4 regions of the Mesorhizobium sp. M0808 genome follow, and region 1 is predicted to be linked to each of the others. Evidence: riboswitches for the same ligand, from Rfam matches in the RefSeq annotation. Region 1 holds a riboswitch; each other region holds the start of a gene.
The links. Region 1 has a riboswitch for cobalamin ahead of metE (5-methyltetrahydropteroyltriglutamate--homocysteine S-methyltransferase). Riboswitches for the same ligand answer to the same signal wherever they lie in the genome.
Positions count from the first base shown of each region.

Region 2: another riboswitch for cobalamin. It lies ahead of NKI25_RS00145 (DUF1636 family protein); the one in region 1 lies ahead of metE (5-methyltetrahydropteroyltriglutamate--homocysteine S-methyltransferase).
Region 3: another riboswitch for cobalamin. It lies ahead of NKI25_RS20460 (CbtB domain-containing protein); the one in region 1 lies ahead of metE (5-methyltetrahydropteroyltriglutamate--homocysteine S-methyltransferase).
Region 4: another riboswitch for cobalamin. It lies ahead of NKI25_RS17330 (ABC transporter ATP-binding protein); the one in region 1 lies ahead of metE (5-methyltetrahydropteroyltriglutamate--homocysteine S-methyltransferase).

Region 1 is NZ_JAMYOX010000022.1:68,579-71,922, forward strand. It holds gene metE (5-methyltetrahydropteroyltriglutamate--homocysteine S-methyltransferase) at 1-2,043, opposite strand, end outside; cobalamin riboswitch at 2,139-2,339, opposite strand; partial or broken gene NKI25_RS22925 (MFS transporter) at 2,824-3,344, opposite strand, start outside.
Region 2 is NZ_JAMYOX010000001.1:28,705-32,048, forward strand. It holds gene NKI25_RS00140 (winged helix-turn-helix domain-containing protein) at 1-872, shown strand, start outside; cobalamin riboswitch at 902-1,105, shown strand; gene NKI25_RS00145 (DUF1636 family protein) at 1,144-1,578, shown strand; gene cobW (cobalamin biosynthesis protein CobW) at 1,575-2,615, shown strand; gene NKI25_RS00155 (cobaltochelatase subunit CobN) at 2,634-3,344, shown strand, end outside.
Region 3 is NZ_JAMYOX010000018.1:41,004-44,347, forward strand. It holds gene NKI25_RS20450 (heparan-alpha-glucosaminide N-acetyltransferase) at 1-13, opposite strand, end outside; gene NKI25_RS20455 (aromatic ring-hydroxylating oxygenase subunit alpha) at 232-1,425, opposite strand; cobalamin riboswitch at 1,567-1,762, shown strand; gene NKI25_RS20460 (CbtB domain-containing protein) at 1,799-1,978, shown strand; gene NKI25_RS20465 (CbtA family protein) at 1,994-2,776, shown strand; gene cobU (bifunctional adenosylcobinamide kinase/adenosylcobinamide-phosphate guanylyltransferase) at 2,769-3,290, shown strand; gene cobO (cob(I)yrinic acid a,c-diamide adenosyltransferase) at 3,292-3,344, shown strand, end outside.
Region 4 is NZ_JAMYOX010000013.1:137,766-141,109, reverse strand. It holds gene NKI25_RS17345 (hypothetical protein) at 1-252, shown strand, start outside; gene NKI25_RS17350 (FAD-binding oxidoreductase) at 1-45, opposite strand, end outside; gene NKI25_RS17340 (LysR substrate-binding domain-containing protein) at 249-1,157, shown strand; partial or broken gene NKI25_RS17335 (AraC family transcriptional regulator) at 1,241-1,352, opposite strand; cobalamin riboswitch at 1,488-1,691, shown strand; gene NKI25_RS17330 (ABC transporter ATP-binding protein) at 1,784-2,602, shown strand; gene NKI25_RS17325 (ABC transporter substrate-binding protein) at 2,599-3,344, shown strand, end outside.

The DNA.
Region 1 (3,344 bases):
ATCCATTCCAGCGATCGCGTCGATGATCTCGTTGAACTCCGAATAGCACATGTGGGTATGGATTTGAGTCGCGTCCTTTACACCCGTTGAAGCGATCCGGAAGCATTCGACAGCCCAGTCGAGATAGACTTTCCACTCAGACTGGCGCAGTGGCAATCCTTCGCGAAAGGCGGCCTCATCGATCTGGATCATCCTTGCGCCGGACCTTTCGAGATCCGTCACTTCGTCGCGGATGGCGAGCGCGATCTGGCGGCAGGCTTCGGAGCGGGGTACGTCGTCGCGAACAAAAGACCAGTTGAGAATGGTCACTGGGCCCGTGAGCATTCCCTTCACAGGCTTTTCCGTAAGCGACTGGGCGAATTGCCACCAGCGCACCGTCATCGGATTGCGCCTCGATACGTCGCCGAAGATAATGGGGGGACGCACGTAGCGGGACCCATAGCTTTGTACCCAGGCATGCTGGGTGAAGGCGAAGCCGGACAGCTGCTCGCCGAAATGCTGTACCATGTCGTTTCGTTCGAACTCACCGTGCACCAGCACGTCCAGCCCGATCTCTTCCTGCCAGCGAATTGCAGCCTCGATCTCCTTCTTCAGGAAGGTCTCGTAGTCGACATAGCTCAGTTGGCCCTTCGCATGAGCGGCCCGCGACCTGCGTACCTGCGGCGTCTGCGGGAAGGACCCGATGGTCGTCGTCGGGAACGGCGGCAGCCCGAGCGTGCCGGCCTGGACTCTGCAGCGCTCGGCAAAAGCGCTCTCTCGTCGCTTCATGCTGTCGTCAATGCTGGCGATCCGCCCCTCAACAAGCGGGTCATGGATGTTCTTGGATGTCACGCGAGTGGCGGCAGCCTCGGCAGACGCTTTCAACGCGCCTTCCACCGCATCCCTGCCTTGGGACAGGGCCCGGGCCAGCAACACCAACTCGTCGGTCTTCTGGGCCGCGAAGGCGAGCCACGACCTGATGTCCGCGTCGAGTTCCGTCTCCATGCGCAGGTCGATCGGCACATGCAGCATCGAGCAGGAAGGCGCGATTTCGACGCGGTCCAAGGGCCAGCCGGCGACGATCGGTTTGATGCGGTCGAGAATGGCGGGCAGGTTCGCACGCCAGACGTTGCGGCCATCGATCAAGCCAAGCGAGAGCACCAGATCCTTCGGAGCGAGCCGACCCACCGTTTCCAGCTGCTCGGGAGCGCGCACGAGATCAATATGCAGCCCGGCCAGGGGCAGAGAAACCGCGGTTTGGAGATTGTCTCCCAGCGGCCCGAAATAGGTAGCCAGCATGATCTTCAACTCGGGCGCGGCTTTTGACAGCTGGCCATAGGCGAATTCGAACGCAGCTCGTTCGTTCGGGTTCAGATCGAGGACAAGCGCTGGCTCATCGATCTGCACCCAATCGGCACCCGACAGCTTCAAACTCCGCAGGAGTTGCTCGTAGACGGGCAGAAGCCGTGGTAGGAGTGCGATGGGATCGAAGCCTTCGGCAGGCGATTTCGCCAGCTTGAGGAAGGTGATCGGTCCAAGGATGACTGGGCGTGTGTGAACGCCGAGAGCTTTAGCCTCGATGAAGTAATCGACCGGTTTCGTCGACGAGAGGGCGAACGTCTGATCATCGTTGAGTTCCGGCACAATGTAGTGATAGTTGGTGTCAAACCACTTGGTCATTTCCATCGCGGTTACATCAGACCCATGAGCCGCCTGCTGGTGACCAGCGTGTCGACAACCCTGGTTGCCCCGCGCCATTGCGAAGTAGATGTCAAGTGGAACCTCGCCGCTATTCCAGCCGTAACGGGATGGAACGGCGCCGACCATGGCTGCGGTGTCGAGCACATGGTCGTAGAGCGAGAAGTCGTTCGACGGGATTTTCGACACGCCGCGATCGTGCTGCTCCTCCCAGCTAGCGGCACGGAGCGCCTTCGCGGTCGTGAGAAGGTCGGCAGCGGACGATTTTCCGGACCAGTAGCTTTCAAGCGCGAATTTCAGTTCTCGCCGACGACCGAAGCGGGGCACGCCGAGCGTTGCTACAGGAATTTGCTGAGAGACAGTCATGCCAGACCCCGATGGTTGGGGCGTCGGTGACAAGGAAGGCGCTAGCAGGCCGGCACGAACGCCAGGCTGCAGCGGCCACCGAGACACCCCGCCCGTGGACGTAATTCGCCGTGGCAGGTCTCCTGGCTCGCGGGGTCATAGCCTCTACCCGTCTTCCCAAGGCTATTCGCCTCAGTGACATGAGTGGGGTTGGCTCGCCGCTAACAGTTGCGGGGGCAGCGCCGGCATCGCACCGGCTTCCCTCTTAGCTCCGCTGCGGCAGCGCCGTACGGAGAACCACGACGCGGGAGACAATTACAACAGTTCGCTTCTTTGTCAACGCCGCATAAAGAAATGTTTATGTCGTTATGTTAAATTTCCGTTGGCATGTTCCAAAGGTCGCCTCGAAAGCGAAAACTGTGGAAGCCTTGAGCGGCCGGTAAATCAAAGCAATGACGCACGGCGCCCTTGTCCAGGAGGATAGGAGTTCGTCGGCTCCCGGCGGCAAACATACCGGCAAGCGCCGTGGTGCTGCTTCCCGCATCATGCGAACGCCACCTCGGCATCGAACTTCGGCTCCGAGGTTCCGACCGCTTCGTCGGTGATCTGCTCGCGACCATATTCGGCGCAATGGCGAGGCTGTTGCCTAGGAAGCTGTTGGCCGTGATGCCCTCGGTGATACGACACAATGATTTCGAGGGGAGCACCCGAGGCCCGGCGCAGCGGCGTGTTGCGAAGTGATCGACCTGCTTGTTCGCAGCCCACCGGCTCAAGGTAACCGGCTCAAACCAACGGGCCAGCTCAAGTCCTGTCCAAATGAGGCCTGAGCGGCAAATCGTCGTGCACGCGCACGGTTTGGCGTTCGATCTTGTGATGCGTCTTGGGCGAGCAATCGCCACGGTGCAGCGCTTCCAGACGCGCAACGATTTCGGCGTCATCCTGGGTCTGCCTGTTGTTGTGGCGAACATACTCGACCCAGGTTGGCACATGATAGCACTCGGTCCATAGTTCGGGCTTTTCCAGGTCACGCAGCAACGCCCATTGTCTGGCGCCATCTCGCAGCCGGGCTTTTCGCCACGATGTCATCACACTGAGAAATTCTGGGACATCTCTCTGATCGATACGATAATCGACCATCACCATGATCGGACCGCTTCGTGGCCGCAGGTCAAGTTGCAGCGTCGGTTCGCTGAACTTGTTGGTCGGATCCAGATTGAGCGTTTCGAAATCCGGCTGACGCAGAACGATCCCCATCAGTCCCCCAATCACAAGAACCACGCTGGCGACGAGGAAGGCTCCCGAAACACCTTGGACATCCGCCA
Region 2 (3,344 bases), on a different contig from region 1:
AACGCGGCGACGAAATGTACAGCGGACTGGCCAAATGGGGCCGCGAGCACGCCGCCTATATCGAAGACATCTATCGCGAGGTCGCCGAACGAGGCCCGATCGCGGCGTCGGCTTTCGAAGGCCAGAAGGGTTCGGGCGGCTGGTGGGGCTGGAGCCATGCCAAGCATGCCTTCGAGTGGCTGTTCTGGGCCGGCCGCATCACCACGGCGCATCGCCGCGGCTTCGAGCGGTTCTACGATCTGCCGGAGCGCGTGCTGCCGCCGGCGGTACTCGCGCTACCGGTTCCCTGTCCCGAGGATGCTCACCGCGAATTGCTGCGCATCTCGGCCCGCGCCCACGGCATCGCCACGGCAGGAGACCTGCGCGACTATTTCCGGCTCTCGCCCGCCGACATCAAGGGCCGCATCGAGGAGTTGGTCGAGGCCGGCGACCTGTTGCCGGTGAGCGTCGAAGGCTGGAGCAAAACAGCCTATCTCCACAAGGACGCCCGTTTGCCGCGCAAGATCGAGGCGCGCGCCTTGCTCGCGCCGTTCGATCCCGTCGTCTTCGAGCGGTCGCGCACCGAGCGGTTGTTCGACTTCCACTACCGCATCGAGATCTACACGCCGGCCGAAAAGCGCCGGTATGGCTATTATGTGCTGCCATTCCTGCTCGGCGACAGCATCGTCGGGCGCGTCGACCTCAGGGCCGACCGCCCGGCCGGCGTGCTGCGCGTCCATGCCGCCTATGCGGAGCCCGTCGCCTCGCTGCAAACCGCAGCCGAGCTTTTCGAAGAATTGAAGCAGATGCAGGGCTGGCTCGGCCTGGAACGCATCGAGGTGACCGCTGCCGGCGACCTCGGCCGGCCGCTCGCGGATATCGCCGCGTCATAGACGTGCGTTGACACGACTGCCTCCACAAGCCTAAATCCGTTCCAGACGGTCCCCTGCCCGCAACGGCAGGGGCCAAGAGGGAATGCGGTGCGAAATCTCGATTTCAAATCCGCGGCTGTCCCCGCAACTGTAAGCGACGAGCCAAGGCCGAAAACCACTGGGATATTCCCGGGAAGGCGGCACCCAGGCGATGACCCGCGAGCCAGGAGACCTGCCGTCTAGGACATAAGAATCCGATCGCCTGGCGGGTTTTCCGGGCAAGGAGCCTGATTTGGAACGCGACAGCAGTTTTCCGGCTGAGACAGCGGATTTATTGTCCGGCCATGGTGATTCCCCGGCCGGCGTTACCGTCATCGTCTGCTCGTCCTGCCGTGACGAGACCGGTTCGGACGCTCATCCGCGCGCCGGCGAACTGCTCGCAGAGGACACGCGCCGCGCCGCTTCCAGCGAAAACATCAAAATCCGCACCGTCGAATGCCTCGGCAATTGCAAGCGCCGGCTCAGCGCGGCCATGCTGCGCGACGGCTGCTGGAGTTACGTCTTCGGTGATCTGACCACGACCAGCGGCGCCGATCTCGTGACCGGGGCAAAGCTGTTCGCCACCTCGACGGATGGGCTCATTCCATGGCGCGGCCGTCCCGATTGCCTGAAGCGCGGCCTGGTTGCCCGCATCCCTCCCCTTGACCTTTTGAAGGACCTGACATGACCGCTGCCTCCCTTTCGCGCATTCCCTGCACCGTGGTCACCGGCTTTCTCGGCGCCGGCAAGACGACGTTGATCCGCTATTTGCTCGAAAACGCCAAAGGCAAGCGCCTGGCCATCATCGTCAACGAGTTCGGCGACATCGGCATCGACGGCGAGATCCTGAAGGGCTGCGCCATCGACACCTGCCCCGAGGAAAACATCGTCGAGCTGGCCAATGGTTGCATCTGCTGCACCGTCGCCGATGATTTCGTCCCGGCGCTGGACCAGATCCTGTCGCTGACGCCGAGGGTCGACCACATCCTGATCGAGACATCCGGCCTCGCTTTGCCCAAGCCGCTGGTCCAGGCCTTCCAGTGGCCGTCGGTGAAAAGCCGCGTGACGGTGGACGGCGTCATTGCCGTGGTCGACGGACCGGCGCTGGCTGATGGCCGCGTCGCCAACGACATGGACGCCCTGCAGGCGCAGCGCGCGCAGGACGAGACGCTCGAACACGACGATCCGGTCGAGGAAGTGTTCGAGGACCAGCTCGCCTGCGCCGACCTGATCATCCTGTCGAAGAGCGACCTGATGGACGCAGCCGGCTCGGCCCGTGCCAATGCCGTCATCGGCAAGCACGTTGCGCGGGCGGTGAAGATCGTACCGACTTCGCAAGGCAAGGTCGATCCGTCGGTGCTGCTCGGCCTCGGCCTCGCCGTCGAGGACGACATCGAGAACCGCAAGACCCACCACGACGCCGAGCTCGACCACGAACATGACGATTTTGACTCGTTCGTCATCGACATCGCGTCTGTGTCCAACCCGGACGAGCTCGCACAACGGGTCGCCATGGCGGCGGAGGAAGAAAACGTGTTGCGCGTCAAGGGTTTCGTCGAAGTCGGCGGCAAGCCGATGCGGCTCCTGCTGCAGGCCGTCGGTCCGCGCGTCAACCACTATTACGACCGCGCCTGGACCGCTGAAGACGACCGCCGCTCGCGCCTGGTCGTCATCGGCCTGAAAGGGCTGAACCGCCCGGCCATCGAGCGTATCCTCGCCGGCTGACCCCAGGTACGAGCCGCGATGCACATCCTCACCACCACATCCGCCTCGCTCGACGATCTCGCCGAGCCTGTCGATCTCAGGCAAACGCCTGCGGATGTCGTGGCGCTGTCCCTCACCGACAGCGACCTGGCCGGGCTGGCGGCGGCGTGGAAGGCAGATGCGCACCGCCTGCCGTCGATGCGGCTCGCCGCCTTGCGCGACCTGCGCCATCCGATGTCCGTCGACCTGTGGATCGACAGCGTCGCCCGCCACGCCAAGGTCATTCTGGTCCGCATCCTCGGCGGCTATGACTGGTGGCGCTATGGCTGCGACCAGCTCGCCGTTATCGCGCGAAATCGCGGTATCAAGCTGGCGCTCCTACCGGGCGAGAGCCACGACGAGGATTTGCGACTGATCGAAGGCTCGACGCTGCCGCGCGAGGAGTTGGACGCCCTGCTTGGCTATTTCCGCGAGGGCGGGCCGGCAAATATGACGGCGCTGGTGCAGAGGCTGGCAAGTCTCGCTGGATCGGGTGCGGCGGTAGCCGAACCTGTTAGCGTGCCAAAGGCGGGATTTTACGAGCCGGGACTGGGGGTCGTAGAACGCGGCGTCCCCCTCCCCCTCGAGGGGAGGGTCCGGCCGCAGGCCGGGGGTGGGGTCCTCTCCGAAGCGCGCCTACACAAAACGTCGCGCACTGCCGTGACGACCCCACCCGGCCCTGCGGGCCACCCTCCCCTCAAGGGGGAGGGA
Region 3 (3,344 bases), on a different contig from region 1:
TGTCGATGCTCATGGTCTCGCTGTCTTGGTTCAGCCCCGGCAAGACGACTATCACGGTTGCCACCGTCAAAAGAAGCAGGGCCTTGCGTCGCGTTGGTACCGGTCGGCATCAGAGCTGCTTTAGGCCAAAGCCGGAAAGCCTTTGGCCGGCGTGCGGGCGTTTTTCGGACTGGGCGCGGTTTTCGCGACACTCGGCCTGCTGGCGGCGGCCTGAGGCTTCGTCACCTGGCGCTATCTGCCCAAATCGCTTTGATGTTCGAGCGCCGCATGGCGCTCGCGCACCCAGTTGTGGAAGCGGTGCAAGTCGTATTCCTCGGGCATCAGTACGCCGGCCTTGTGGCGCATCGAGCGCAGGCCCATCTGGTTGACCTCGCAGATATCAGCATCCTCCTCCAGCACCTGGGTACCGAAGGCGACGATGTTGTCGATATCCGCGGCCGGATCGGCGAGCGCTTCGGGCGAAAAAAGCCATTCGGCGGTAAGTTCGGTCTGCTCCGGCCCAAGCGGCACCAGCCGCACGGTCCTGACATAGTCGACATGGCCGACGACGAACATCGACGGCATGCTGGTGGCATAGGTCTGCCCGGCGGCACGCTCGCCCGGCGTCAGGCCGGAAAAGACCGAGCCGTGGACGCGCCCGTCGCGCGACCAAGTTTCGGCCCCGGCCCGCAAGCCGCCGGCAAATTCCGGCGCGTCATTGTCGGCGTGGCGCGCCCATTCGGGGTCGTCGTGCCGACCCATCAGGCCGCGGCCATAGATCGGCACCAGCCGCGACAGGTCCTTGTGGACGCCGGGGCAGTGCAGGCACTCGTTGAAATTTTCCCAAAATACCTTCCAGTTGCAGTTTATCACCTTGCGCAGCACATGGCCGCTCAGCAGCGTTTCCAACGGCCAGTTGGCGAGGCTGCCGGATGCCGGATCGAAGGATGTTTCAGCCGAGCCGGCAGCGTCTTCCGCCAGATTGACGAAGACAAAACCGCGCCACACCGAAAGCGCGACCCGGTAGAGCGGATGATCGGCCTTGTCGAAGCCGTCCGGCAGCGATTTCGACGGCACGCGCACCAGATCGCCGTGCAGCGAATAGGACCAGGCATGGTATGGGCAGGTGATGAGCCGCGCCTTCAGCCGTCCTTCGCTCTGCTGGCAAAGCTGCGAGCCGCGATGCCGGCAGGTGTTGTGGAAGGCGCGCAACTCGCCGGTCTCGTCGCGCAGCACGACGACCTCCTGCGTGCCTATGCGGAACGTCCTGAAAGCCAGCGGCTGGGCAAGGTCGGCCTCGCGGCAGACGAGCAGCCAGTTGCGATACCAGATGGCCTCGAGATCGCGCTGATAGGCCGCGATGTCCCAATAGGCTGATGACGGCAGCGTCGGCTCGGCCCGCGTCAGGCCGTTGTAGGGACCGCGCTCATTCGGGCTGGGTTGCATGCCGGCTTCCTCCCCATCCGCCAGCCGACACCCGGCTGCGAAAATTGTCAATCGCGGCGCCGGCCGACCGGGCTTGGCGAGGCGGCGCATTCGCCACACGATCCGGCGGAATTTGGTTTGCCGGGCGCGGCGATTCTGCCTATAGTCACTGATGTCGTCGGTTCCGTTTGGAACCAAGAGGGAATGCGGTGAGGGCAGTTGTTTGCCCAATGCCGTGGCTGCCCCCGCAACTGTGTGCGGTAGTCCTCTCCATATGCCACTGAAGGTTCGCCTTCGGGAAGGTGGGGAAGGGCGCTGATCCGCGAGCCAGGAGACCTGCCGGCGACAGGAAACTGACTTCTATGCCCTCGGGTGGAGGGCGAAAGGACAAGACATGAATACCGCTTCCGTCTCGCTCGGCGCTTCCGCCTCCTCGCAGTCGCGTCTCACGCAGCTGGCGCTTGCTGCATTCCTCGGCATTTTCGTCATGGGGTTTGTCGGCTTCTCGCATATCGATGCGGTCCACAATGCCGCGCACGACTATCGCCACTCGATGGGCTTTCCCTGCCACTGACAAGGGGCTGACATCATGACACTGTTTCGCAACGTCGTGTTCATCGCGGCGATCGCAGGGCTTGTGGCCGGCGTGGCTCTCGCCTGCATGCAAGCCTATGCCACGGTGCCGCTCATCCTGAAGGCGGAAGTCTACGAACAGGCCGGCGGCGGCCATGACCATGCCGCGGCACCTGCGGCACCGGCCGAAAACGCCGCGGGCACGACGGCTATGAGCAGCGCCGCGCCGGCACCGGCTGAAGCAATGGCTCCGGCGGAAGACGAAGGCTGGGCGCCGGCCGACGGTTTCGAACGCTTTGGCTTCAGCGTCGTTGCCAATATCGTCACCGGTATCGGCTTTGCGCTGGTCCTGGTTGCGGTTTCGGAGTTCGCCGGCGGCATCGGCAATTGGCGCCAGGGCCTGTTCTGGGGGCTGGCCGGCTTTGCCGTGTTCACGCTGGCGCCGGGCCTCGGCCTGCCGCCGGAACTGCCGGCGATGCCGGCGGCCGACCTTGTCCAACGCCAGATATGGTGGTGGGCAACAGTGGTGGCGACAGCGGCCGGTCTCGGCCTTATCGTCTTCCGCAGATCGCTGCCGCTGGTGGCTCTTGCCGTGGCGTCGATCGTTGCGCCGCATATCGTCGGCGCGCCGCAGCCCGATAGCTTCGAGACGGCGATCCCGGAAGGCCTGCACCACCAGTTCGTGGTGGCGGTGACGCTGACCAATCTGGTGTTCTGGCTGGTGCTCGGCGCGGTCGTCGGCGTGGTGCGCGGACGCTTCACGGGCACGGCGACCAGCCTGCGCGACAGCTTTGCCTGACCGCGCTGCCGGGGCACTGACCCTGGTCATCGGCGGCGCGCGCTCCGGCAAGAGCGCGCATGCCGAGAGCCTGGTGACGGTCGGCCCGCCGCCTTGGAGCTATATCGCCACGGCGCAAGCCTATGACGACGAGATGCGCCAGCGCATCGCGCTGCACCGCTCGCGCCGCGGCGCCGGCTGGACGACCATCGATGCGCCGCTCGACCTTGCCGGCGCGATCGGAGCGCTGCCTGACGGCCAGCCGGTGCTGATCGACTGCCTGACGCTGTGGCTGACCAACCATATGCTGGCCGACCATGATGTCGAGGCGGAATGCCGGAGGCTGGCCGATGTGCTGTCGCGGCCGCGTGGGCCGTGGTTCGTGGTGTCCAACGAGGTCGGCCAGGGCATCGTGCCGGACAATGCGCTGGCAAGACGGTTTCGCGACGCCGCCGGCCGGCTGAACCAGGACGTCGCGGCTGTTGCCGGCACCGTGCTTTTGATGGTGGCGGGGCTGCCGCTCAAGGTGAAATGACATGGCTGATACTATCGATCCCAAGGACGAGGAACGCCACCGCGCCAAGATGGC
Region 4 (3,344 bases), on a different contig from region 1:
GGATTCGGCGCAATAGAAGACAGCCGCCGGCCTCTTATCGACCATGCCATTCCAAACTCTGCGCGCCTGGTCATAGCCAGGGTCGTCCGGAAGGATCAGATCGCCGCGAATCGCCTGCCTGAGCCGGGCGATATCTGGCGCCTGGGCCGCTGTCGTTCACCGGATCATAAATATCTCATGCGGCGCCATTCGCTGCAAAATCGAATATCTCAGTCGCTGGATGAGCTAAATTCATCTAAACTGCCTGGATGAGAAAACTTCCGCCGCTCGGGTCGCTTCGCGCCTTCGAAGCCGCTGCCAGGCTGATGAGCTTCAGGAAGGCCGCGACGGAACTCGGAGTGACGCCAACGGCCATCAGCCACCAGATTCGATTGCTGGAGGAGGTCTGTGGGCAACTGCTGTTCCGGCGGCGCCCACGACCGCTCGTGCTCACAGGCGTGGGCGAACGGCTATTCCCGGTAATTTGCAGCGGCTTCGACGCTTTCGCTGCGGCAATAGCATCAGCCTCGGCCGGAGTTGGCCAACGCCCGTTGCGCGTGACGAGCCCAAATGCATTTGCCAGCCGATGGCTGGTTCCGCGCCTGTCGAAGTGGCGCGAACAGCATCCGAACATTCCACTGGAGATCATCGGGACAGACGCCGTTCTGGACCTGCGAGCCGGTGACGCCGACGTCGCGATCCGCTATGCGCGCAGGATGCCGCGGGATGTTCCCGCGCAGGAAATTTTTCGGGACGCATTCTTTCCGGTATGCAGCCCGGAGCTGTTCGCAGGAGGCGACCGACAGATCGAGCGCGCCGCCGATCTGCTGCAATACCCGCTCATCCATTTCAATTGGACGAACCGCGACCCGGAAGCGCCGACTTGGCAACGATGGCTGGCGATCGCACGCTCGATCGATCCCAGCATCCCCAATGCCAACCAGGCATGGGACCTAAGCTTCCGCGAAGAGCTGCACGCGATTGACGCGGTAGCGGCAGGCCAAGGTATCGCTATCTGCAGCGATGTGGTCGTCAGTGGCGAACTCGAGGCTGGCAGGCTAGTCAAGGCACATGATCTCTGTCTGCCAGGCTATGGCTTTTACCTTGCCTGCGTAGCCAATCACCCCCGACAAGCGCATATCGAAGCGTTTTCCGCCTGGATGAGATCGATAGTCTGAGCATCTGAACGCCGATCTTCTGCATGCCCGTCACAAGCGGTAGCAGCGCTTCCTGCGCTTCGGGATCGCCTGCCGCGCCTCACTTTGACCGGTATCCAAATTTCCAGCCTTGCCGCTACAGGGATCGAATTCCGGCGCATCGGCGACCTCGCGCCCAGATGCCGGCAGCCATTTGTCCCAAATCGTGTTGGGGGTTGACAGAAGCAGACAACGTCCTCTAGGTACGTAATGTTATTACATTACGAGGTATGCATGACTCCTTCTGACAAGACCCTTGCTCCAGCGGCTGTCCGAACTCCGAAAATTTATTGCGCTGTGAGTGGCGGAAAATTAGGGTGGCTGAGTGATGGTCCCCGAGTCGAAAGGCAAGGGGTGAAAAGGGAACACGGTGAGGTCTTCGGATCGAGGCCGTGGCTGCCCCCGCAACTGTAAGCGGTTAGCAAGATCCGAAGTGCCACTGGCCGGCAAGGCTGGGAAGGCAGGATGGCGCAAAGACCCGCGAGCCAGGAGACCTGCCATCAGCATGAGTTGACCGGACGGGGTGTGCCGGGAGGAGACGTGGACATCGGTCTTGTCGGCCGGTCCGTCCAGCTTCCTTCCGTCGCCATTGAGAAAGTGACGGTAAGTTGGACGCCTCCCAGCCTCTTCTTGAAGCGCGCGAACTGAGTGCGACGGCAAATGGCCAGCGCCTGGTCAGTGCGGTGAGCCTTTCGCTAGCGGCGGGCGACCGCCTCGCCATCATCGGCCCTAACGGCGCCGGCAAGACGACGCTGCTGCGCATGCTCTGCGGTACGCTGCGGCCAAGCGCAGGAGACGTGAGATTCTCCGGACGCCGGCTGGAGAGATTTTCGGCCGCCGAGCGGGCGCTGCACATGGCGGTCGTCGGCCAGACCGATCAGCCCGACCCGCGGCTTGCCGTGATCGACTATGTCGAGCTTGGGCGCGTCCCCCATGCGGGCTTGCGACGAAGGAGCGAGCAACGCGACATCGTCATCGAAGCGCTTCGCAGAACCGGCCTGATGCCGCTGCTCGGCCGCACAATCGGCTCGCTATCCGGTGGCGAGCGGCAACGCGCCCAGCTGGCGCGCGCCATCGCCCAGGAGCCCAAAATCCTGTTCCTCGATGAACCGACCAATCATCTCGATCCGCGCGCCCGCAGCGACCTTCTCGAACTCGTATCGCAGTTTGGCATGACCGTGGTGGCGGTGCTTCATGATCTGTCGCTGGTCACGCCATTTGCCACCAGGGTCGCGGTGATGAACGAGGCCCGCCTGCAGGCACTCGCCGGTCCGCACGAGGCGCTGACCAAGCAATTGATCCGCGAGACTTTCGGCGTCGACATGCTTCGGCTGCGCCATCCCACCGAGGACCGCGAACTTACGATCTTCGACGTTCCTAACCGTGCCTCTTCCCATCCTGATCTGACCAAGGAGCAACATTCGTGAAACGCCTCGCATTGTCTTTTGCCTCCCTACTGCTTGCCCAGGCGGCCTTCGCTTTTCCCGTGACCGTTGACAGCTGCGGCACGCCGCTGACGTTCGAAGCCGCGCCGAAGCGCGCCGTTATCCAAGATCTGAACATGGCGGAGATGGCCTTCGCGCTGGGGCTGCAACCGTCGATCGTCGGCCTGACGGGCATCACCGGATGGTACAAGGTCGGTCCGGAATTCAAGGCTGAGCAGGGCGCGATCCCGGAACTCGCACCGAAATACCCGACGCTCGAAAACCTCGTCGCCGTCGAGCCCGATTTCTTCTTCGCCGGCTGGTATTGCGGCATGAAGCCAGGTGGCGAGGTGACGCCCGATACGCTGGCGCCGTACGGCATCAAGACGCTGGTGCTGACGGAAAGCTGCGTCCATCTCGACCAGAACCGCCCCGCCGCCTCGATGGACCTGCTCTATGGCGACGTCGAAAAGCCGGGCAAGATTTTTGGCAAGGAGGCCCAGGCGGGAAAGCTTGTGTCGGACTGGAAGGCACAACTTGCCGATATCACGGCAAAGATCGGCGACCGCAAGGGAACGCGCGTGTTTCTTTACGACTCCGGCGAAGACAGACCTTTCACATCAGGCAAGTTCGCGATCCCCAGCGCCATGATCGCTGCTGCCGGCGGCGACAACATCATGGCCGACATGGCGACGAGTTGGGGCAATACGGATTGGGAGACGGTGGCGGCCCGCAATCCGCAATT